2 regions of the Streptomyces solicamelliae genome follow, and region 1 is predicted to be linked to the other one. Evidence: riboswitches for the same ligand, from Rfam matches in the RefSeq annotation. Region 1 holds a riboswitch; the other holds the start of a gene.
The links. Region 1 has a riboswitch for cyclic di-AMP ahead of ABZO31_RS09050 (transglycosylase SLT domain-containing protein). Riboswitches for the same ligand answer to the same signal wherever they lie in the genome.

Region 1 (11,535 bases):
TCGAGGTTGTCGCCGGGGAACCTCGGCAGGTCGATCAGGGCCTCGGGCCGCCGGTCCTTCAGCCCGAACCGCTCGTCGAAGAGCGAGGGGCCGAAGCCGAGGGTGAGGGTGAGCCGGGACGGCTTGAGGCCGAGCGCCTCGCCGGTGTCGTCCGGCGGGGCCTCCGGGAGGCCGCCGTACGCGCCCTCGCCGACCTCGTGACCGGCCGTCATCCGCTCGGCGGCGCGGGTCCAGTCCTGCAGGAGCCGGATCAGCTCGGCGCGGTCCTTCGTCTTCACGTCGAAGGCGGCGAAGTGCAGCCGGTCCTGGACCGCGGTGGCGATGCCTGCCTGGTGCTTCCCGTGGAAGGGCACGGCCCCGCCGGCTTCGGCGGCCGGTTCCGCGCCGTCACCCGTACGCGCGAGCGCGACGGCGCCGCCGGCCGCGGCGGCGCCGAGCGCGAGCCCGGCGCCGCCCCAGCCGATGACACGGCGCCGGGAGGGCGCCGACGCGTCGGCGGACGCGGTGGTCTCCGTGCTCTCCGTGGTCCCGGTGGTCTCGGCCATCGTCGGGTTCCCCCTACTTCACAACCGCGGCGGCGAGCTTGGACAGCGGCTCGGCCAGCGCGTTCACGCCGTCCGAGAGCTCCTTGCGCTGCTCCTTGCCGACCTTGTCGTACGAGGTGAAGACGTACGCGTTCTTGTCGGTGCGGTACTGGTCGAGCAGCGTGTTCAGGGCGGCGAACTGCTTGTCCAGTTCGGCGACCAGCTTCGGGTCGTTCTTCGAGGCGACCGGCTTCAGCAGCTCGAAGGACTTCTGCGCGCCCTCGACGTTCGCCTTGAAGTCGACCAGGTCGGTGTGGGAGTAGCGCTCCTCCTCGCCGGTGACCTTGCCGGTGGCGACCTCGTCCAGGAGCTCCTTGGCGCCGTTGGCCATGGAGGTCGGGGTGATCTCGGCCTTGCCGACCCGCTTCACCCAGTCGGCCAGGTCCTTGTCCAGGAGGTCGGCGAGCTGCTTCTCGCGGTCGCCGATCTTCTTGTCCTGCCAGAGCGCCTTCTCCAGGCGGTGCCAGCCGGTCCAGTCCTTCGCCGGGTCCTGGCCGGCCTCCAGGCCGTCCTCGCGGACGTCGACCTTCGGGTCGATGTCGCCGAAGGACTCGGCGACCGGCTCGGTGCGCTCCCAGCCGATGCGGGAGTCGGCGTACGCCTTCTTCGCGGCCTCGATGTTCCCGGCGCGGACGGCGTCGGTGAAGACCTTCACCTTCGGCAGCGTCTCGTCGGCCTGGGCCTGCACGTACTGGCGGTACGCGGCGACCGCGGCGTCCATCTCGGGGGAGCGCTTCGCGGTCTTGCCGCCGCCGGTGACGGTGACCTTCTGGCGGATGCCGTCGCCCTTCATGCCGGGCTTGCAGGCGATCTCGTAGTCGCCGGCCTTCACCTCTGCGGTGATCTTCGCCTTGGTGCCGGGGCCGATGTTCTCGCGCTCGGTGACGATGCGGTCGTCCGGGAAGAGGATGTAGACCTCGGTGACCTTGCTGCCCTTGTTCTCGACGGCCAGCTCGACGTGGCCGGCCGGGAACTCCTTGTCCGAGACCTCGCAGGAGTCGTCCTTGGCGACGACGGCGACCGCGCCGCCGGTGCCGCCCTTCGCGTCGCTCTTCTCTGCGCAGCCCGTGACGGCGGTCAGAGCCGCCGCGGTGGCGGCGGCGGTGACGACGGACAGGCGGACGGCTCGCATAGGGGCTCCCGGGGAGGTCGGCACGGGCGCGCGAAACGGCCGTGCAGGTCGGTGAGGCGGACCTAACTTAGCTCAGCCTTACCTCGGCCATACCCGTCCGTCCAGTGATTCGGCTCTCAGCCCGGCCGGCCCGGACACGGCCTGGTCACGAGGCCCTCATGGCCATGCCATGAGCGGGTCAACTCCCGGTCAAGCGGGGCGTTCTGTCCCTGTTTCGCCGATTCCGGACAGGAGCAGCGCAGAGGGGCGCCCTGATGCTTGAATTCCGCCATGAACACGACCGTGACGAGCCGTACGACCGACGGTGCGACCGACATCGACGTCCTGCGGGTCTTCTGCGCCGGCGACGGCCGGTACGGCAATGCCCTCGGCGTCGTACGCGACGGGCGCGGCCACCCCGACGAGGCGTCCCGGCAGGCGCTCGCCAAGGAGCTCGGCTTCAGCGAGACGGTGTTCGTCGACGACCCGGAGTGGGGCAGCGTCGACATCTACACCCCCGGCCTGCGGCTGCCGTTCGCCGGGCACCCGGTGGTCGGCGCGGCCTGGCTGCTCGACCTGGAGGTCGTCCGGCCGCCGGCCGGCGAGGTGTGGGTGCGCGGGGACGGCGAGTTCACCTGGATCGAGGCCCGCGCGGAATGGGCTCCGCCGCGCACTCTGCGGCGGTACGCCTCTGCGGAGGAGGTCGACGCGCTGGACGTCCCCGAGCCGGGGGAGTGGATCTACGCCTGGGCCTGGGAGGACGAGGCCGCCGGCCGGGTGCGCGCCCGGGCGTTCCCGGGGCGCGGGGACGGCATCGACGAGGACGAGGCGACCGGCGCGGCCGCCCTGCTGCTCACGGCCGAGCTGGGCCGGGCGCTGAACATCACCCAGGGCCGGGGGTCGCAGCTGCTGACGGCCCCCGGCCCGGACGGAGTGATCGAGCTGGGCGGCCGGGTGCGGCTGGAGCGGACCCTGTCGGTCTGAGCCCCGGCCGCCCGGCCGTCCCGTACGCCCCTAGTACGCCCCGAAGACGTTGTCGATGGAGCCGTACCGGTCCGCGGCGTAGTTGCACGCGGCGGTGATGTTGGCGACCGGGTCGTACGGGTCGTTGGACGTGCCCGGCACGTGGTAGGCCCGGAACGTCGGGTCGATCACCTGGAGCAGGCCCTTGGACGGGGTGCCCTTGGCGGCGTTGGAGTCCCAGTTGTTGATGGCGAGGGGGTTGCCGGAGGACTCGCGCATGATGTTGCGGTGGATGCCCTCGTACGAGCCGGGGATGCCGTGCTCGGCCATGACGTCCAGGGCCTCGTTGATCCAGCCGTCGAGGGTGTTCGTGTAGGCCTTGGGCCCGGCGTCGCGGGCGACGGTCTTGGCCGGAGCGGACTTGGCGGGCGTGGACTTGGCCGGGGCGGTGCGCTCGGCGGACCGGCTCGCGCGCTCGCTGGAGGCGGGCGCCTTCGGCTTGGCGGGGGCGGCGACGGCCTTCTTTCCGAGGGAAAGACGCAGACCCGGGTGAATGAGTGACGGATTGTCACCCACCGCGGCCTTGTTGTTCCGGTAGAGGCTCTTCCAGCCGCCGGAAATTCGATGCTCCTCGGCGATCACCGAAAGGGAATCGCCGCGCACGACGGTGTAGGACTTCGGCGCGGCTTTCGGCGCGGCCTGCGGAAGAGCGGCCGTGATCTTTTCGACGGCGGCGGTGGCGGCGGTGGTCGTCGTGGCGGGGGCGGCCTGCTGCGGGGCGGCGGCCTGGGCGCCGGTCGGGATCAGCGGCAGCGCGAGCGCGGCGCCGCCGGTACCGGCCATGGCGATGCCACGGCGCAGGGGACGGCGCTTGGGGCGGCGGTGCTTACCGGATGCGGGCATGGTCGTTCCTCTCCGGCGCCTTCGGGGTGAGCTGTCGGGTTCGGGCTGGAGCTGCCCGGCCGCACACGGCGGCTTCACCCCGAGCCGCCGCGGGATTCCGCGCCGGCGCATTCGTGGGTCCCCCGCTCCTGCCGACGGGTAGTGCTCGGTCGTTTTTACGGACGGTGGCAGGATTCGGCGATCCGTCCGGGTCGACGCGAACGTAGGCGAGAAATGCGACGGGAAACAAGACGCGAATTGACTGATCAATTGTTCTCGATCATTTCGGGCGGGACGGAAAAGTCCGAACTGCCTTGCGGCGCACGGGCTCGGGGGTGGTGCGGCAGGGGGGCGCGCCATGGTCGCGTGACGGACATCACGGGGGTGCGGGGCGGAATGCCGGAAAGGGAAAACCGAATTCCCAAAAGACGTGACAAGGGATATTAACTGCGCAATGAAAGTCTTGCGGCGGTATGTCCGAATCGTGACGACGTACTCAGGCCCCGCCTGAGTATCCGAGCCCTGACGGCGTTGCGGCCGGGCGCGGCACCGTGTCCGCATGGGAATCAGCGCGCGGGAACTCGCCGCCAACACACCGGCCACCCGGGACCGGTACGTCGACCTGCTGCGGGTCGTCTCGCTCGGCGTCGTCGTGTTCGGGCACTGGCTGATGGCCGCCGTCACGGCGGACGGCACCGTGGGCAACCTGCTGGCCGTCGTACCGGAACTCCAGCTCGTGACCTGGGTGTTCCAGATCATGCCGGTCTTCTTCTACGTCGGCGGCTTCTCGCACGCCCTCGCGCACCGCTCCCGTCCGGCGTACGCGGCGTTCCTGCGCGCCCGGCTGCAACGGCTGCTGCGGCCCACGATGGTGTTCATCGGGGTGTGGGGCGCGCTCGCCCTCGTCGTCCAACTCCTCGGCGCGGACCGGGGCCTGACGGGCGTGGCGCTGCGACTCGTCGCCCAGCCGCTGTGGTTCATCGGCATCTACCTGGCGATGGTCGCCTTCACCCCGCCGCTGCTGAAGCTCCACGAGCGGTACGGCTGGGGCGCGTTCGGCGCGCTGGTGGCCGCGGCGGCCGCGGTGGACGCGCTGCGGTTCGCGGCGGACGTGCCGTACGTGGAGTTCCTGAACTTCGCGTTCGTCTGGCTGGCGGTGCATCAGCTCGGGTTCCTGCGCGCCGACGGGATGATCCGGCTGCCGAGCGCGCTCGCCGCCGTCGGTCTCACCGGCGCGGGACTGCTCGTGGCCCTCGGCCCGTACCCGCTCTCGATGGTCGGGATGCCCGGCGAGAAGGTCTCCAACATGGCCCCGCCGACGCTGGCCCTGCTCTTCCACGGCCTCTGGCTGGTCGGCGCCGTCGAGCTGCTGCGCGGCCCCGGTACCCGGTTCGTGGCGCGGGCGAACGTCTGGCACAAGGTCGTGGCGGCGAACGGGATCGCGATGACCGCGTTCCTGTGGCACCTGTCGGCGATGCTCGGCGTGTACGGTGCGCTGCTCGCCCTGGGCGCGGAGCTCCCGGCCCCGGCGACGGCCGCGTGGTGGGCCCAGGCGCCGGTACGGATCGCGGCCGCGGCGCTGCTCACGGCGGGCCTGGTCGCCGCCTTCCGCCGCTTCGAGCGCCCCGCGCCGGTCGCGCCGGGCACGGGGCAGGGCGGTCCGGTGGCGGCGCTGGGGATCACGCTGGCGCTGCTCGGCGTCCTGGGCCTGTCGATGGTCGGCTTCGGCGGTCTGCTCGAAGGCCGCACGGCCCTGCTGATCGCCGTGCACGTGAGCGCCCCCGCGGCGGTGGGGACGGCGCTGACGGGCTGGCTGCTGGTGGAGCGGGCGGGCCGGGGCGGGCGGCGGGGCCCGGACGCGGCGTGAGGGCGCCGGCCCCGCCCCGGGGGCCTACGCGCTCATCGGGAACTCGTCCGCCAGCTCGCGGAACATGGCCCCGTTGTAGTCGAAGGCGCGCTTGCACTCGTCGACGATCCGCTGCTTCTCCAGGTCGTCCGCGTGCACGGCGTCGAGGAGCTCGCGGTACCCGCGCTTGAAGGCGGCCGGGTTGGCGATGTCGTCGAAGACGTAGAAGCGGACGCCGTCGCCCTTGCGGGCGAAGCCCCAGGTGCGCTCGGCGCGGTCGCGGATGATCTGGCCGCCGGAGAGGTCCCCGAGATAGCGGGTGTAGTGGTGGGCCACGTACCCGGCGGGCCACTCGCGGGCGCAGGAGGCGACGCGGTCGGCGTACGCGGTGGTGGCCGGGAGCGGCGAGACCCCGGCGCGCCAGCCGGGGCCGCGCAGGTGGGCGAGGTCCTGCTCCAGGGCCGCGGTGCGGAAGAGCTCGGGCCGTATGAACGGTCCGGCGACGAGGTCGGTGCGCAGCGCCTCGGCGCCCTCCTCCAGGGCGCGGTACACGAACCAGAGCTGTTCGGTGTAGCGCGCGTACGCGTCGACGCCGAGGCGGCCGCCGAGGAGGTCGGTCATGAAGCCCGACGACTCGGCCTCGGTGTGCTGCTGGTGCGACGCGGTGCGGATCAGCGTGGAGAAGGGAGTGGTCAAGGCGTGCCTCCGGGACCGAGCGGGTCGGGACGGGAACCGGCTTCCGATAGTGCTGCTTAGGCTTACCTAAGTCAACCGGTTCCCGACGGCCTGTCGGTAACGACGCTACCCCGCGAAGGGCCTACGGCAACGTGAGGATCTCCGCACCGTTCTCGGTGACGACGAGGGTGTGCTCGAACTGGGCGGTCCGCTTGCGGTCCTTGGTGACGACCGTCCAGCCGTCGTCCCACATGTCGTACTCGTGGGTGCCGAGGGTCAGCATCGGCTCGATCGTGAAGGTCATGCCGGGCTGGATCACGGTCGTGTGGTGGGGCGAGTCGTAGTGCGGGACGATCAGACCGGAGTGGAAGGACGAGTTGATGCCGTGACCGGTGAAGTCCCGGACGACGCCGTAGCCGAAGCGCTTGGCGTACGACTCGATGACCCGGCCGATGATGTTGATCTGGCGGCCGGGCTTGACGGCCTTGATGGCCCGGTTCAGGGACTCGCGGGTGCGCTCGACCAGGAGCCGGGACTCGTCGTCGACGTCGCCGCAGAGGTAGGTGGCGTTGTTGTCGCCGTGGACGCCGTGGATGTACGCGGTGACGTCGAGGTTCACGATGTCGCCGTCGCGCAGGACCGTGGAGTCCGGGATGCCGTGGCAGATGACCTCGTTGACCGAGGCGCACAGGGACTTGGGGAAGCCGCGGTAGCCGAGCGTGGAGGGGTAGGCGCCGTGGTCGCACATGTACTCGTGCGCGACGCGGTCCAGCTCGTCCGTGGTGACGCCGGGGGCGATGTGCCCGGCCGCCTCCTCCATCGCCCGGGCGGCGATGCCACCGGCGATGCGCATCCGCTCGATCGTGTCGGAGTCCTGCACCTCGGGACCGGTGTACGGGGTGGGGGCGGGCTTCCCGACGTACTCGGGACGGCGGATGGCTCCGGGGACGGAGCGGTGCGGGGAGAGCTCCCCGGGCACGAGCAGCGACTGGGCGGACATGCAGCGAGTCTAACCAGCCGAGGTGGGGCAGCATGGCGTCAGAGCGACGGATGAAGGAGCGGGAGATGTCCCTGTTCAAGAGGCGCACGACCGGCAAGCCGGGCGAGTGGTTCTACTGCCTGGAGCACAGGAAGGTCGAGGAGGGCCCGGACTGCCCGGCCAAGAACCGCTTCGGCCCGTACGCGACACGGGAGGAGGCGTCCCACGCGATGGAGACCGCCCGGGAACGCAACCAGGAGTGGGACACCGACCCGGCGTGGCACGACACCCCGAAGGACGACGACCCGAAGGGCTGACCGGGGGCGGGACCCGCGGCTCACCAGCGGGGCGGGGGCGGGGCCGTCAGGTGGTCGGCCAGCCGGGAGAGGCGGTCGCGGAGGGTGCGGCGGGGGCCCGGGGACGCGTCGGGCCGGCCGTTCTCGCCGGTGGCGGCGCTCACCAGATGCTGGAGGGTGTCCAGGTCCAGCTCCGCGGTGTCCGCGGCCACGGTGAGCGTCTCGTGGGCCAGACCGCGCAGCTCCGGGGCGCCGCCGTCCAGGGACAGCACCGTCGCGCCGGCGCGACGGGCGTCGTGGACCCGCTCCAGGAGCGGCACGTCCGGGCGGGCGGGGGCGACCATCAGCAGGGTCGAGCCGCGGCCGGCCGCCTCCAGACGGCCCAGGCCCACCGCCAGGTGAGCGGGGTCGCCCGGCCGGACCCGGTGCCGGACCAGCGTCGGCGTCAGCTCCGGGCGGCCCGACCAGGCCGCCTCGTCCACCAGATGCGCGGCCAGATGCCACGGCTCGTACTCCGCCGTGCCCACCAGGAGCAGCCCGCCGCCGTGCGGCAGCACCGACGAACGCAGGGCCCCGGCGAACCGCCGGGCCGCCGCCGGCCACTCCGTCCCGGCCAGCACCTCACGCAGCAACGCGACGCGTACGGCATCCATGGCACCGCATCCTGCCGTCCCGCCGGGCGCCCGCGTCGCCGGTTCGCTCCGGCTCACCCGTACGGGAACCGGGCGACCGGCCAGTAATGTCGAGGCCATGACTTCCACTGACAGCGCGCAGAAGGCCCCCGCCAAGGACCCCTGGGACCTCCCGGACGTCTCCGGGCTCGTCGTCGGCGTCCTCGGCGGCACCGGGGACCAGGGCCGCGGCCTCGCCTACCGTCTCGCCCGCGCCGGGCAGAAGGTGATCATCGGTTCCCGCGCCGCCGAGCGCGCCGAGGCCGCCGCGGCCGAACTCGGCCTCGGCGTCGAGGGCGCCGACAACGCCGAGTGCGCCCGGCGCAGCGACATCGTGATCGTCGCCGTGCCGTGGGACGGCCACGCCAAGACCCTCGAGTCGCTGCGCGACGACCTCGCCGGCAAGCTCGTCGTCGACTGCGTCAACCCGCTCGGCTTCGACAAGAAGGGCGCCTACGCCCTGAAGCCCGAGGAGGGCAGCGCCGCCGAGCAGGCCGCCGCGCTGCTCCCGGAGTCGCGGGTCACCGCGGCCTTCCACCACCTGTCCGCCGTGCTGCTCCAGGACACCGCGATCGAGGAGATCGACACGGACGTGATGGTGCTCGGCGAGTCCCGCGCCGACACCGACCTCGTCCAGGCGCTCGCCGCCCGCATCCCCGGCATGCGGGGCGTCTTCGCGGGGCGGCTGCGGGGCGCCCACCAGGTCGAGTCCCTCGTCGCCAACCTCATCTCCGTCAACCGTCGCTACAAGGCCCACGCGGGCCTGCGGGTCACCGACGTCTGAGCCGAGGCGCACGGCCCGGCCGATGTCGGGCCGGATCGGGGCATGGGGGACACTGGTCGGGCAGCACAGCACCGCCGCCGTACCCGGACAGGAGCCGACCCCCATGCCCCGCCTCGCTCTGTACGCCCTCGCCGTCTGCCTCCTCGCGGTCGTGGCGGCCGTCGTCTCCTTCGCCTCGGGCAGCTGGCTCGGCGTGATCTGGGTGCTCCTCGCCGGCCTCTCCTCCAACATGGCCTGGTACTACCTCCGGCGCGCCAAGCTCGCCGCCGCCGACTCCTGACGCCTCGCGGCTCCTGACGCCTCGCGGCTCCTGACGCCTCGCGGCTCCTGACGCCTCAGGACACCCCGCAGACCTCGGGCGCCTCGGCCCAGAAGCGGTACAGCTCCCAGCCGCACTGCCGCTCGAAGGGGTGCACCCCGAGGGACTGCAGCAGCGCGTCCATCCCGTCGAAGAACGCCCCGCCGACCGCCGGGACGAACAGCAGCGCGATCACCACGAAGAAGCCGTACGGCGCGACCGGCTCGATCTTCCGCCGGAAGCCCTCGCTCAGCCAGGGCTCGATCACCCCGTAGCCGTCGAGGCCGGGCACCGGCAGCAGGTTCAGCAGCGCCGCCGTGATCTGGAGCATCGCGAGGAACGCGAGCGCGTACCGGAAGGCGAGCGGCACGCCGTCCAGCGCGTCCAGCCAGAACGGCGCCGTGCAGACCACCGCGAACAGCACGTTGGTCAGCGGGCCCGCGGCCGAGATCAGGCTGTGTCTCCAGCGGCCGCGGATGCGGTGCCGCTCGATGAACACCGCCCCGCCGGGCAGACCGATCCCTCCCATGATCACGAACAGCAGGGGGAGGATGACGCTGAGCACGGCGTGCGTGTACGCCATCGGGTTCAGCGTGAGATAGCCCTTCGCACCCACCGTGAGGTCCCCGCTGTGCAGGGCGGTGCGGGCGTGCGCGTACTCGTGGAGGCAGAGGGAGACCACCCACGCGGCGGACACGAAGACGAAGACCGAGAACCCGGAGGACGCGGCGAAGCCCGTCCACACGGCCCAGCCGCCGACGCCCATGACGGCGAGGATCGCCAGGAAGACCGGGCTGATCCGTCGTTCGTGCCGACGCGCGGCGGCGGTGGTGGGCATGGGCGGGTTCCGTTCGGTCGATCGGATGCTGCCTGTCTCTTGCTGTGTGCCGGTCGAACGTGCCGCGGGGGCCACCGGGTTCCCGGCCCCGGTCCGAGTGGCGACCTCACGCCAAATCGCGTCGCCGGGCCGGGGAGAATGGGCCCGTGCGCTACTCCCTCCTCGGGCCGACGCAGGTCCACACCGCCGACGGGACACCCGTGCCGGTCGGCGGGCCCCGGCTGCGGACCCTGCTGACCGCGCTCGCCCTGCGTGCCGGGCACGTCGTACCGGTCGGCACCCTGGTGGCGGAGGTCTGGGACGGCGAACCGCCCGCCGACGACGTCGCCGCCCTGCAGGCGCTGGTCGGCCGGCTTCGCCGGGCGCTCGGGCACGGCGCCGTCGCCTCGGCGGAGGGCGGTTACCGGCTCATGGCCGGGCCCGACGACGTGGACCTGTTCCGCTTCGACCGGCTGGTCGGCGAGGGCGTACGGGAGGCGGCCGCCGGCGGCGACCAGCGGCGCGCCGGACAGCTGCTCGACGAGGCGCTGGGCCTGTGGCGCGGGCCCGTGCTCGCGGATCTCCCCGACCGCACGGCCCGGGCGGCGCACTGGGACACCCGCCGGCTGGCCGCCCGGCGCGCCCGCGCCGGGGCCGCCGTGGCCCGCGGCGACGCCGAGGCGGCGCTCCCGGAGCTGGCCGCGCTCACCGCGGAGCACCCGCTCGACGAGCCCCTGCAGGCGCTCCGTCTGCGCGCCCTGCGCGCGGCGGGACGCCCGGCGGAGGCGCTGGAGGGGTACGCGTCGGTGCGCCGGCTCCTCGCGGACGGACTCGGCACCGAACCCGGCCCCGAACTGCGCGCCCTGCACGCCGAGTTGCTCTCCCCGGACGAGCCGCCCACCCCGTCCCGAACGCCCGCTGCCCCGGTGAGACCCGTCGGCAACCTGCGCGCCCGGCTCACCAGCTTCGTCGGCCGCGAGGACGACATCGCCAGGCTCCGCACCGACCTCGGGCGGACCCGCCTCGTCACCCTGCTCGGCCCCGGCGGCGCCGGGAAGACCAGCCTCGCGGTCCAGGCGGCCGGCGCCGAGTCCGGGGCGGGCGCCTGGACCGACGGCGTCTGGGTCGTCGAACTCGCCCCGGTCACCGACCCCGACGCGGTCGCCGAGGCCGCGCTCGGCGCGCTCGGGGCGCGCGGGACGGTCGTCCGCTCGGCACTCCCCGAGGAGCTGCGCAGCACCGACCCGCTCGACCTGCTCCTGGAGCACTGCGCCGAGCTGCGGCTGCTGCTCGTCCTCGACAACTGCGAGCACCTGGTCGACGCGGCGGCCGCGCTCGCGGAGACGGTCCTGGCCCACTGCCCCGGCGTGACCATCCTCGCCACGAGCCGCGAACCCCTCGGCGTCCCGGGCGAAGCGGTACGCCCCGTCGAACCGCTGCCCGAGCCGACGGCACTCCGCCTCTTCGCCGAGCGCGGCGCGGCGGTCCGCCCCGGCTTCGCGGTGGACGAGGACCCGGAGGCGGCCGCGGAGATCTGCCACCGTCTGGACGGCCTCCCGCTGGCCATCGAACTCGCCGCGGCCCGGCTGCGCCTGCTCACCCCGCGCCAGATCGCCGACCGCCTCGACG
Region 2 (11,535 bases), 4.1 Mb from region 1:
GCCGGACCGGCCTTCCAGGGCACTGTGAAGTCGGCCGTCGCCTTCGGGGCGTTGCTCTCCGAGGGCATCGGCGACACCATCCGGGTCTCGCTGTCGGCCCCGCCGGTCGAGGAGATCAAGGTCGGCATCGAGATCCTGGAGTCCCTCGGACTGCGCAGCCGCCGACTCGAGATCGTCTCCTGCCCCTCCTGCGGCCGCGCCCAGGTCGACGTGTACAAGCTCGCCGACGAGGTCACCGCCGGCCTCGACGGCATGGAGGTGCCGCTGCGGGTGGCCGTGATGGGCTGCGTGGTCAACGGGCCGGGAGAGGCCCGGGAGGCGGACCTCGGGGTCGCCTCCGGCAACGGCAAGGGACAGATCTTCGTCCGGGGCGAGGTCGTCAGGACCGTCCCCGAGTCGAAGATCGTGGAGACCCTCATCGACGAGGCGCACAAGATCGCAGCCGCCATGGCGGACGCGGGGGAGCCCTCGGGCCCGCCCGCGGTCACCGTCGTCGGCTGAGCGGGCCGGACCGGACCGACAGGGGGCCGAGCATGACGATTCTGGAGACCATCAAGGGACCGCGCGACCTCTGGCCGCTGACCGTCCCGCAACTCGACGAACTCGCCGAGGAGATCCGCGCGTTCCTGATCCGGGCGGTGGCCAGGACCGGCGGCCATCTGGGACCCAACCTGGGGGTGGTGGAACTCTCCCTCGCCCTGCACCGGGTCTTCGACTCCCCGCAGGACAAGGTGCTGTGGGACACCGGCCACCAGAGCTACGTCCACAAACTCCTCACCGGCCGCCAGGACTTCTCCAAGCTGCGCGGCAAGGGCGGCCTGTCCGGATACCCGTCCCGGGAGGAGTCCGAGCACGACGTCATCGAGAACTCGCACGCCTCGACCGTCCTCGGCTGGGCCGACGGCCTCGCCAAGGCCAACGAACTGCTCGGCCGCCCGGACCACGTGGTCGCCGTCATCGGCGACGGCGCCCTGACCGGCGGCATGGCCTGGGAGGCCCTGAACAACATCGCCGCCGCGAAGGACCGCCCGCTCGTCATCGTCGTCAACGACAACGAGCGCTCGTACGCCCCCACCATCGGCGGCCTCGCCCACCACCTCGCGGCCCTGCGCACCGCCGACGGCTACGAGCGCTTCCTGTCCTGGGGCAAGGACCTCCTGGACCGCACCCCCGTGGTCGGCCGGCCCCTGTACGACTCCCTGCACGGCGCGAAGAAGGGCTTCAAGGACGCCTTCGCGCCCCAGGGGCTCTTCGAGGACCTCGGCCTCAAGTACGTCGGCCCCGTCGACGGCCACGACGTCGCCGCCGTCGAGTCCGCGCTGCGCCGCGCCAAGGGGTTCAGCGGCCCCGTCCTCGTCCACTGCATCACCGAGAAGGGCCGTGGTTACCAGCCCGCCCTGGAGGACGAGGCCGACCGGTTCCACGCGGTCGGCGCGATGGACCCGCAGACCTGTCTGCCGCTCTCGCCGCCGTCGGGCCCGTCGTGGACCTCCGTGTTCGGCGACGCGCTCGCGGAGGAGGGCGCCCGGCGGCCGGAGGTCGTCGCCCTCACGGCGGCCATGCTGCACCCGGTCGGCCTGACGAAGTTCGCCGAGCGCTTCCCCGAGCGGGTCTTCGACGTCGGCATCGCCGAGCAGCACGCCGCCGTCTCCGCGGCCGGGCTCGCCACCGGCGGCCTCCACCCGGTCGTCGCCGTCTACGCCACCTTCCTCAACCGCGCCTTCGACCAGGTGCTCATGGACGTGGCGCTGCACCGTTGCGGGGTCACCTTCGTCCTCGACCGGGCCGGCGTCACCGGCGCGGACGGGCCCTCCCACAACGGCATGTGGGACCTGTCGGTCCTCCAGGTCGTCCCGGGCCTGCGGATCGCCGCGCCGCGCGACGCCGACGAGCTGCGGGCCCAGCTGCGCGAGGCACTCGACGTCGACGACGCGCCGACGCTGCTGCGCTTCCCCAAGGAGTCCGTCGGCGAGCCGCTGCCCGCGCTCGGCCGGGTCGGCGGCATGGACGTGCTGCGCCAGGACGACGCGGCCGAGGTGCTGCTGGTCGCCGTCGGCGCGATGGCCGGGGTCTGCCTCGGCGCGGCGGAGCTGCTCGCCGGGAGCGGGGTGCGCTGCGCCGTCGTCGACCCGCGCTGGGTCAAGCCCGTCGACCCGGCGCTGCCGCCGCTGGCCGCCCGGCACCGGCTGGTCGCGGTCGTCGAGGACAACAGCCGCACCGGCGGCGTCGGGGCCGCCGTCGGGCAGGCGCTGCGCGACGCCGGGGTGGACGTGCCGCTGCGCACCTTCGGCATCCCCGAGCAGTTCCTCGCCCACGCCTCCCGCAAGGAGGTGCTGGCCGAGATCGGCCTCACCCCGGTGGAGATCGCCGGCCGCGTCGGCGCCGCCCTCGCCCGCCGTGAGGCGCTCGAACCCAAGGAGAACCAGGAATGACCGACCAGGGCTTCGACCTCGGGCGGCTGCTCGCCGAGCGCGGTGCGGAGCGGTACGAGCTGTACGGCAGGTACCTCAACCACCAGCTGCCCCGGATGCTGCACACCATCGGCTTCGACCGGGTCTACGAGCGGGCCGAGGGCGCCCACTTCTGGGACGCCGAGGGCAACGACCACCTCGACATGCTGGCCGGCTTCGGCGTGATGGGCCTCGGTCGGCACCATCCGGTGGTCCGCAAGGCCCTGCACGACGTGCTCGACGCCTCGCTCCCCGACCTGACCCGCTTCGACTGCCCGCCGCTGCCCGGGCTGCTCGCCGAGCGGCTGCTCGCCCACAGCCCGCACCTGGACCGGGTCTTCTTCGGCAACAGCGGCACCGAGGCGGTGGAGACCGCCCTGAAGTTCGCCCGGTACGCCACCGGACGGCCCAGGGTCCTGTACTGCGACCACGCCTTCCACGGCCTGACCACCGGCTCCCTCTCGGTCAACGGCGAGCGCGGCTTCCGGGACGGCTTCGCGCCGCTGCTGCCCGACACCGCGGTGCCGCTCGGCGACCTGGACGCCCTGGAGCGGGAGCTGCGCCGCGGCGACGTGGCCGCGCTGATCGTCGAGCCGATCCAGGGCAAGGGGGTGCACGAGGCGCCGCCCGGCTGGCTGCGCGCCGCGCAGGAGCTGCTGCACCGGCACAAGGCGCTCCTGATCGCCGACGAGGTGCAGACCGGCCTCGGCCGGACCGGCGACTTCTACGCGTACCAGCACGAGGACGGCGTCGAGCCGGACCTGGTCTGCGTGGCGAAGGCCCTGTCCGGCGGGTACGTGCCGGTCGGCGCGACGCTCGGCAAGGACTGGATCTTCAAGAAGGTCTACTCGTCCATGGACCGGGTCCTGGTCCACTCCGCCAGCTTCGGCGGCAACGCCCAGGCCATGGCCGCCGGGCTCGCGGTGCTGGCGGTGATGGAGCAGGAGGGGACGGTCGCGCACGTCCGGCGGGTCGGCGGGCTGCTCAAGGCCCGGCTCGAGGAGCTGGTGCCGCGCTACGAGCTGCTGCACGAGGTCCGCGGCCGGGGGCTGATGATCGGGATCGAGTTCGGCCGGCCCTCGTCGCTGGGCCTGCGCAGCCGCTGGACGATGCTCCAGACGGCCCGGAAGGGGCTCTTCGCGCAGATGGTGGTGGTCCCGCTGCTGCAGCGGCACCGGATCCTCACCCAGGTGTCCGGGGACCACCTGGAGGTGATCAAGCTGATCCCGCCGCTGATCGTGGACGAGGCGGACGTGGACCGGTTCGTCACGGCGTTCACGGCCGTGATGGACGACGCGCATGCCGGCGGCGGGCTGATGTGGGACTTCGGGAAGACGCTGGTCAGGCAGGCGGTGGCGCAGCGCTGAGCACCCTGCGGTGAGCCGGTGGGGGAGCGGGCGGCGGGAGTTTTTGCCTCTCGGGCAAGAAAGTTGCCTCTGAGGAAAGGTCCTGGCGGAATGGAGGCATGGAGCACGACCACCTCCCCGGGGAGCCCGCCCCGGACGCCCTGCCGGACGTCGCCCCCCAGCTGCGTGGACTGCGCCGCCGCCGGGGGCTGACCCTGGAGACCGCCGCCCAGCGCGCCGGTCTCTCGCCGGCCCATCTGTCCCGGCTCGAGACGGGCCGCCGGCAACCCTCGCTGCCGATGCTGCTGGCCCTCGCCCGTATCTACGGTACGACGGTCTCCGCGCTCCTGGGGGAGGTCTCCCCGGAGTACGACCCCATCGTCCGGGCCGGCCGGTCCGAGCCGGTGGAGGCGGACGGCTGGGTGTACCACCAGGCGGGTGGCGCCGGCCGGGCGCTGCAGGCGCTGCGGGTGCACGTCCCGCACGCCACCCGGGCCGACATCGTGCGGGTCCACCCCGGCGAGGAGTGGATCCACGTGCTGCGCGGCCAGGTGCGGCTGGCCCTCGGCGACACCGTGCACGTCCTCGACCCGGGGGACAGCGCGCACTTCGACTCGCTCACCCCGCACCGCATCGGCGCCGCCACTCCCGACGGCGCGGACGTGCTCTTCGTCCACACGCTGCTGCAGACCCCCGCCGCCGAGCTGTGCCTCGGCGACCCGGGTCCGCATCGCCGCTGAACTCTCGCCGTTGAACTCTCAGGAGGTACCCGACATGTCCGACAAGTCAGCCGCCGTCACCGGCGAGGAGCGCGGGGGCGGCAGGTTCCCCAAGGGCCTGGTGCTGCGCCTCTTCGCCTACCTGATCGCCGGCCACCTCTTCGCCGGCTTCCTGTACCTGCTCTTCGCCCTCGGCGGCCAGAACTAGCTACCCCTGCGTGAGCAGCCGGGCCCGCAGCAGCTCGCGGGTCCCGGCGGAGAGCTTCAGGCCCTCCGTGAGGTAGCCCTCGACCGAGCCGTACGTCTCGTCCATCTGGGCGAACGCGGCCCGCAGGTAGTCGACGCGGGCGTCGAACAGCGGGCTCAGCAGCTCCATGACCGCGGGCGACATCCCGTCCGGGGCGGTGGAGCTGCGGTGCACCTTGTAGCGGCGGTGCGGCTCGTTGGACTTCACGTAGTCGGCCTCGATGGCCTCCCGCTCGACGCCGACCGCGAGCAGCGACACCGCGATCGACAGTCCGGCGCGGTCCTTGCCCGCCGCGCAGTGCATCAGTGCCGGCACGCTGTCCTCGGCCAGGGCGTGCACGATCCGGCTGTGCTCGGGCGCCCGCTGCACAATCATCTTCCGGTATGAATCGGACATTCGGGCGGCCGCCTTGCCGTCCCCGAGCATCTCCCGCAGCGTCGCCAGGTCGCCCGACCGCACCAGCTTCCAGAACTCCTTGCCGTCCGCCGGATCGTTCAGGGGTATGTGCACGTTCCGCGTGCCGGGCAGCTCCACGTCCAGGCCCTCGAAGGCCCGGTCCGCCTCGTTGCGGAAGTCGAAGACCGTGTGCAGGCCGAGCGTCGACAGGAACGCCGCGTCCTCGGCGGTGGCGTGGGCCAGGTGACCGCTGCGGAACAGCCGGCCCGGCGCCACGGACCGGCCGTCCGCGGTCGGCAGGCCCGCCACGTCACGGAAGTTGCGAACGCCCGTCAGCTCGGGTTCGGTCGGCGGGGCCTGGGGCGTCTGCTGCGTCACGGCTGCTCCTGGTGCTCGATGGCGAGAAGAGATCGGTTCCTGGGGCAATCATCCAGGGTCGCCGCCCGGCGGCGCACCCCGCCGGGCGGTAATGGGCTTTCTGTCCGAATTGAGGGCTTCGATATAACGCGCCCTGATTGCAGGGGAGATGGGTTCGGGGGAGTGAGCAGCGTCATAACCGTGACCGTCCGTGCCTGATCATTTTTCCCAAATGCCGTGTGCGGAAAGGAACGCGAAGATCCGTCATCCACGGAGGGTGACCGGAATTCCGGAGGGAAATTCCCGGCGAAGAATGCGAACGGGAATTCGTGGCTTGTTCCTCGCGACTCGGCTCGTCTAGCGTCACGCTCACTCCGGTCGGACCCGCCGAATCCTGCCACCGTCCGGATTTCCGCACCCACCCACGTACGGCAGGAGCGGGGGACCCAGGTAACACGCCGTTCCTCGACCAAGGACGGCTCGGGGTGAAGTCGCGCATCGCGCGGCCGGACAACTCCAGTCCGAACCCGACAGCTCACCTCGCAGGCGACGGAGAGGAATTCGCCATGCCCACGAAGGGTAAGCATCGCCGTCCCAAGGCCAATCCGCTGACCCGCGGCATCGTCGCCGCCGGAGCGGGCGGCGCCGTCGTCGCTCTGCCGCTGTTCGGCGCCACCGGCGCCCACGCGGCCGAGCAGTCCGCCCCCGCGGCCGCCGAGCGCGTCGCCGCCGTGGCCGCCGCGCAGCCGGCCGCCGCCCCGCAGGCCGCCACCGCCAAGGCGAAGGCCAAGGCGAAGATCTACTCCGTCGTCCGCGGCGACTACCTGTCCAAGATCGCCGCGGAGCACGACCTCGCCGGCGGCTGGAAGAAGCTCTACGCGGACAACCGCCAGGTCGTCGGCGACAACCCGTCGCTGATCTTCCCGGGCATGAAGCTCACCCTCGGCGCCAAGTCCACGGCCAAGGCCCCCGCCGCCAAGCCCGCGGCCAAGCCCGCCGCCAAGGCCGAGCGCAAGGCCGCGCCGAAGCCCGCCCCGAAGGCCAAGGCCGCCGACGAGACCCGCAGCTCCCGCAGCGCCGAGCGCGCGGCCGCCCCGGCCGCCGCCTCCGGCTGGTTCGCCCCCGTCGAGGGCGGCGTCTCCACCGCGTACCGCGCCTCCGGCTCGATGTGGTCCTCCGGCTACCACACCGGTGTCGACTTCATGGCCTCCTCCGGCACCAACGTCCGCGCCGTCGGCGCCGGCACCGTGGTCTCCGCCGGCTGGGGCGGCGCTTACGGCAACGAGGTCGTCATCCAGCACGCCGACGGCAGCTACTCGCAGTACGCCCACCTCTCCTCGCTCGCCGTCTCGGCCGGCGAGAGCGTGCGCGGCGGCCAGCAGATCGGGCTCTCCGGCTCGACCGGCAACTCCAGCGGCCCGCACCTGCACTTCGAGATCCGCACCGGCCCGAGCTACGGCTCGGACGTCGACCCGCTGGCCTACCTGCGCAGCCACGGCGTCTCGATCTGACGCACGCCGCACGAGCGGCCCACGGGAGGCCCGGCACGTACCCACGTGCCGGGCCTCCGGCGTATTCCGAATTGGGGAGATCTTGACCGGTGGCGTATCTCACCCTGCGTCAACCCCTCCTTACGGTCGCGTAGGTCACATCCGGGACGGAATGATGCACCCTCGTGGCAGACGATTCGAGATCCAGAGACAGTGACGCATTCGGGTCGTACGCGGCGATCGGCGACAGCTTCACCGAGGGCGTCGGCGACCCGGCCCCGGACGGCACCTTCGTCGGCTGGGCGGACCGGTTCGCGGTCCTGCTCGCCGACCAGCTCCCCGAGCCCGACGCGTTCCGGTACGCGAACCTCGCGGTGCGCGGCAGGCTCCTCGACCAGATCGTGGAGGAGCAGGTGCCGCGCGCCAAGGAGCTCGCCCCCGACCTGGTGACCTTCTGCGCGGGCGGCAACGACATCATCCGGCCCGGGAGCGACCCCGACGACGTCGCGGAGCGGTTCGAGCGCGCGGTCGCCGACCTGACGTCCTCCGTCGGCACGGTCATGGTGACCACCGGCTTCGACACCCGGGGCGTGCCGGTGCTCAAGCACCTGCGCGGCAAGATCGCGACGTACACCGCGCACGTGCGCGCCGTCGCCGACCGCTACGGCTGTCCCGTCCTGGACCTGTGGTCGCTCAAGTCCGTGCAGGACCGGCGGGCCTGGGACGACGACCGGCTGCACCTGTCGCCCGAGGGCCACACCCGCGTCGCGCTGCGCGCCGCCCAGGTCCTCGGCGTGCCGGTGCCCACCGAGCCCGACCAGCCCTGGCCGCCGCTGCCGCCGCGCGGCACCCTCGAGGTCACCCGCGACGACGTCCAGTGGGCGCGCGAGTACCTGGTGCCCTGGATCGGGCGCCGGCTGCGCGGGGAGAGCTCCGGCGACCACGTGACCGCCAAGCGCCCGGACCTCATGCCGCTGTGATCGGTACGCCGGCGGCCGGGATCCGTTCCAGCACGCCGCCGGCGAACACGTCGTACAACGGCAGCGACTCCAGGTGGACGTACCCGATGTGGCAGTCGCACACCGCGAGCGGGCAGGCCCGGGGGCGCAGCGCGGCGCGGTAGGACCCGTCGTAGAGGTTGCCCAGCTCGGCCGGGACGAAGTGGCAGCGGCGGACCGTGCCGTCGCCGTCCACCGAGATCACCGACGCGCCGGTCCGGCACGGCAGCCCCGCCGAACGGTGCGGCTGCCGGCTGTACGGGAAGAGCGGGTCGAGGGCCGTCCACACCGCGGCCTCCTCGTCCGTGTACGTGTGCCCCTCCGCCGCGTTCACCCACAGGTACACCCGCTCCGGCAGCTCGGCGCGCAGCCGGCGGGCGTGCTTCAGATGGTCCGGCAGACCGACCACGCCCACGCTGAACCGGACGCCCCGCTCCGCCAGGTCGCGGCACTTGCCGAGGAAGCGGTCGTACGGCGTCTGGCCCGGGTGGTACGTGCACCACAGCGCCACCGTCTCCGGATCCGCCTCCGCCAGCCACTCCGTGCGGCAGCTCAGGTTCGTCTGGATCGCCACCCGCTCGACGTGCGGCAGCCGGGACAGCTCGACGAGCGCGCGCCGGTACCAGGAGCGGACCAGCCCCTCGCCCCACGGGGTGAAGAGGATCTTGAGCCGGTCGCCCGCCTCGCCCGCCGCGGCCGCCCAGGCGGCGAACCGCTCCAGCGCCGCCCGGTCGGCGCGCAGCTGCTCCCGGCTGTCCCGGCGCTTGGCGAACGGGCAGTACGGACAGTCGTAGTCGCAGGAGGCCAGCGGGCCGCGATAGAGGATCGTCAGGTCCATGCCCCGCCCTACTTCAGCTCGTACGCGGCCATCGCCGCCCGCACCGCCGGCGAGAACAGCTCGGGGCCAAGGCCGTCCGAGTACGCCAGGCCCTCCGCCGAGAGCCGCAGCAGGCCCGCCGGGGCGTCCCCGTCCAGCCAGCCCCGTGCCTCGAAGCGGGCCAGTTCGCCCGGGAAGTCCGCGAACGGCGAGCACCCGAAGCGCTCGGTGTACGTGTCGAGGGCCAGCCCCTCCGCCTGGAGCAGCGACTGCAGCAGATGGCGGCGGCGCGCCTCGCCGGCGTCGACCCGGCGGCCCACCTCGGCCCGCGTGAAGTCCTCGGTCGCGGTGTACGCGTCGATGATCCCGCGGACCTCGGGCATGCCGACGGCGTAGTCGAAGGAGTAGTGGAGCGTCGAGGTGTACGAGCGGGCGCCGCACCCGAGCCCGATCATCCCGTCCGTCTGGCAGGCGTGGTCGTCCGGGCCCTGCGGCCGGGCGTCCGCGCGCCGGAACATGCGCATCGACACCTGCTCGTAGCCGTGCACCAGGAGGTGGTCGCGGCCGTGGCGGTACAGGCGCAGCCGCTGCTCGTCCCACTCCGCGTCCGAGACGGGTCCGCGCCGGCCGAGGCCGGTGAGCGGGCGTACGTAGAGGGGATAGAGGTACAGCTCCTCCGGCCGCCAGGCGAGCGCCGCGTCGAGCGACCGCCGCCAGCTCCGCTCGGTCTGGCCGTCGATGCCGTAGATCAGGTCGATGTTGAGGACCGGCACGCCGCTGTCCCGGATGCGGCCCAGCGCCGCCTCCACGTCGGCCCGGCGCTGCGGCCGGACCGCCGCCCGCGCCTCCGACTCCTCGAAGCTCTGCACGCCGAGGCTCAGCCGGGTCGCGCCCCGGTCCGCGAGGACGGAGAGGCGGTCCGCGGTCGCCGTCGCCGGGGATGCCTCCACCGACAGGGGGATCGTCCGCAGGTCCGCGCCCATCCGCTTCTCGGCGATGTCGCAGAGCCGTTCCAGCTCGGTGGCGGTCAGGAAGGTGGGCGTGCCGCCGCCGAAGGCCGCCGTCGCGAAGCGGACGGGCGGCGTCGCGTCGCCGAGCGCCTCGCGGACCGCGGTGGCCTGCCGGTCGAGCGCGTCGAGGTACCGGCCGGTGAGCTCGTCGGGCGCGCCGATCCGGGTGAAGAGATTGCAGAAGCCGCAGCGGACCTCGCAGAACGGTATGTGGGCGTAGAGCGAGAGGGCGTCCTTGGGCTCGTCGGCCCAGAGCTCCGCGAGACGGGGGCGGTCGTCGAGCGTGCGGTACGCGGTCTTGTGCGGGTAGGCGTAGACGTAGCTCTCGTACGGGCGGGGGAGCGCGGGCGGGGTCATGAGCGGACCTCCGGGGTGTCGGCTCGGCCGGCCGGGCCGTCCAGGAGGAACTGCGCGTACGGGACCGTCCACACGGTCTCGTGGCCGATCCGGTGGCCGGTGTGGCCGTCCTCGCCGTACGCCGTGCCGTGGTCGGAGCACACGATCGCGAAGCAGGGGCGGCGGCCGCTCATCGCCGCGAACAGCCGCCCGATGTGCCGGTCCACGTACTCCAGCGCCGCCGCGTGGCTGGCACGGGAGTCGCCCGACTCGCGGGTCGCGCCGGGCAGATGGAACCAGTTCGGCTGGTGCAGCGCGGCCACGTTGACGAACAGGAACAGCCGCTGCTCGTCGGGGAGTGCGGCGACGACCTCCTCGGCGCGGGCGACCTGCGCCTCGAAGGAGGTCGGGGACGCGACGCCGAACTCCGGCTCCCAGTGGCTCTCCTGGAAGAGGCCGGGCAGCACGGAGCCCAGCGGGCCCTGCTTGTTGAAGAAGCCGACGCCGCCGATGCACACCGTGCGGTACCCGTGCGCGGCGACACCGGAGACCAGGTCCGGGGTGTCGTACACGAACGTGCCGCCGGCGGTGGTCTCGCTGCCCGCGAACCGGGCGGCGAAGAGCCGCGGGTGCGGCCCGGGGGACGCCGGCGTGGGCAGGAAACCGGCGAACATCGCCTGGTGGGAGGCGTACGTGAAACTTCCGGGCGCGTGCCGGCGCTCCCAGCGGCCGCCGGGCAGGTACCGGGCGAGGTGCGGAAGGCGGCCCGCGGCGGCGAGCTCGGCGGCGACGTCGTACCGGAGCGTGTCGAGGGTGACGAGGAGCAGGTCGTGGCTGCCCACGAGCTCGTTCATGTCGGGTGCTGCTGTGGTCATGGGCGGGTGGTTCCCGGGGTGGTGGTGCGGTTCGTGTGCAGGAGCGCGGCGACCTGGGCCGCGTACGTGTCGAGGCCCTCGGCGCCGCTGCCCGGCAGGCCGGTGAGCCCGGGCAGGAGGTCGCCGAAGGCGTTGACCTCGCCGACGGCGAAGCGCCGCCAGCCGGTCGCGGGCAGCAGGTCGACGCCCACGCAGCGGGTGCCGGGGAACGCGGCGGCGGCGCGCTCGCACACGCCGAGCGCGTCCGGCCAGCCGGCGCCCGCCGCGGCGACGGCCGTGCGGGCCGCGTCCAGGTCGCCCCGGGCGCCGCCGAGATGGAGGTTGGTGAGCGGGGAGCGGCTGGTGCGGACGAGGGCATGGGTGGCCCGGCCGTCGATCACCACCACCCGCAGATCGGCGCTGCGGCCGCCCTGCGTCGCCTTCGGCAGCCAGCGCTCCAGGTGCAGCCCGTCGGGGGCGAGGACGTCGACGATCGCCGCGACCTCGGACTCGGT

Region 2: linked by a shared signal. The riboswitch ahead of ABZO31_RS28045 (M23 family metallopeptidase) and the one ahead of ABZO31_RS09050 (transglycosylase SLT domain-containing protein) in region 1 are both predicted to bind cyclic di-AMP.

Annotation. Positions count from the first base shown of each region.
Region 1 covers NZ_CP160404.1:1,952,971-1,964,505, reverse strand. Annotated here, with positions in the region: gene efeB (iron uptake transporter deferrochelatase/peroxidase subunit) at 1-545, opposite strand, end outside; gene efeO (iron uptake system protein EfeO) at 559-1,716, opposite strand; gene ABZO31_RS09055 (PhzF family phenazine biosynthesis protein) at 1,987-2,679, shown strand; gene ABZO31_RS09050 (transglycosylase SLT domain-containing protein) at 2,710-3,561, opposite strand; cyclic di-AMP (ydaO/yuaA leader) riboswitch at 3,565-3,751, opposite strand; gene ABZO31_RS09045 (acyltransferase family protein) at 4,100-5,407, shown strand; gene ABZO31_RS09040 (heme oxygenase (biliverdin-producing)) at 5,432-6,082, opposite strand; gene map (type I methionyl aminopeptidase) at 6,204-7,061, opposite strand; gene ABZO31_RS09030 (hypothetical protein) at 7,127-7,357, shown strand; gene ABZO31_RS09025 (hypothetical protein) at 7,378-7,989, opposite strand; gene npdG (NADPH-dependent F420 reductase) at 8,087-8,791, shown strand; gene ABZO31_RS09015 (hypothetical protein) at 8,895-9,071, shown strand; gene ABZO31_RS09010 (site-2 protease family protein) at 9,127-9,927, opposite strand; gene ABZO31_RS09005 (ATP-binding protein) at 10,074-11,535, shown strand, end outside.
Region 2 covers NZ_CP160404.1:6,065,191-6,076,725, forward strand. Annotated here, with positions in the region: gene ispG (flavodoxin-dependent (E)-4-hydroxy-3-methylbut-2-enyl-diphosphate synthase) at 1-501, shown strand, start outside; gene dxs (1-deoxy-D-xylulose-5-phosphate synthase) at 534-2,432, shown strand; gene ABZO31_RS28025 (aspartate aminotransferase family protein) at 2,429-3,817, shown strand; gene ABZO31_RS28030 (helix-turn-helix domain-containing protein) at 3,916-4,536, shown strand; gene ABZO31_RS28035 (DUF6126 family protein) at 4,571-4,723, shown strand; gene ABZO31_RS28040 (tyrosine-protein phosphatase) at 4,724-5,536, opposite strand; cyclic di-AMP (ydaO/yuaA leader) riboswitch at 5,891-6,077, shown strand; gene ABZO31_RS28045 (M23 family metallopeptidase) at 6,082-7,026, shown strand; gene ABZO31_RS28050 (SGNH/GDSL hydrolase family protein) at 7,191-7,985, shown strand; gene ABZO31_RS28055 (STM4011 family radical SAM protein) at 7,972-8,841, opposite strand; gene ABZO31_RS28060 (STM4012 family radical SAM protein) at 8,850-10,187, opposite strand; gene ABZO31_RS28065 (STM4013/SEN3800 family hydrolase) at 10,184-11,020, opposite strand; gene ABZO31_RS28070 (STM4014 family protein) at 11,038-11,535, opposite strand, start outside.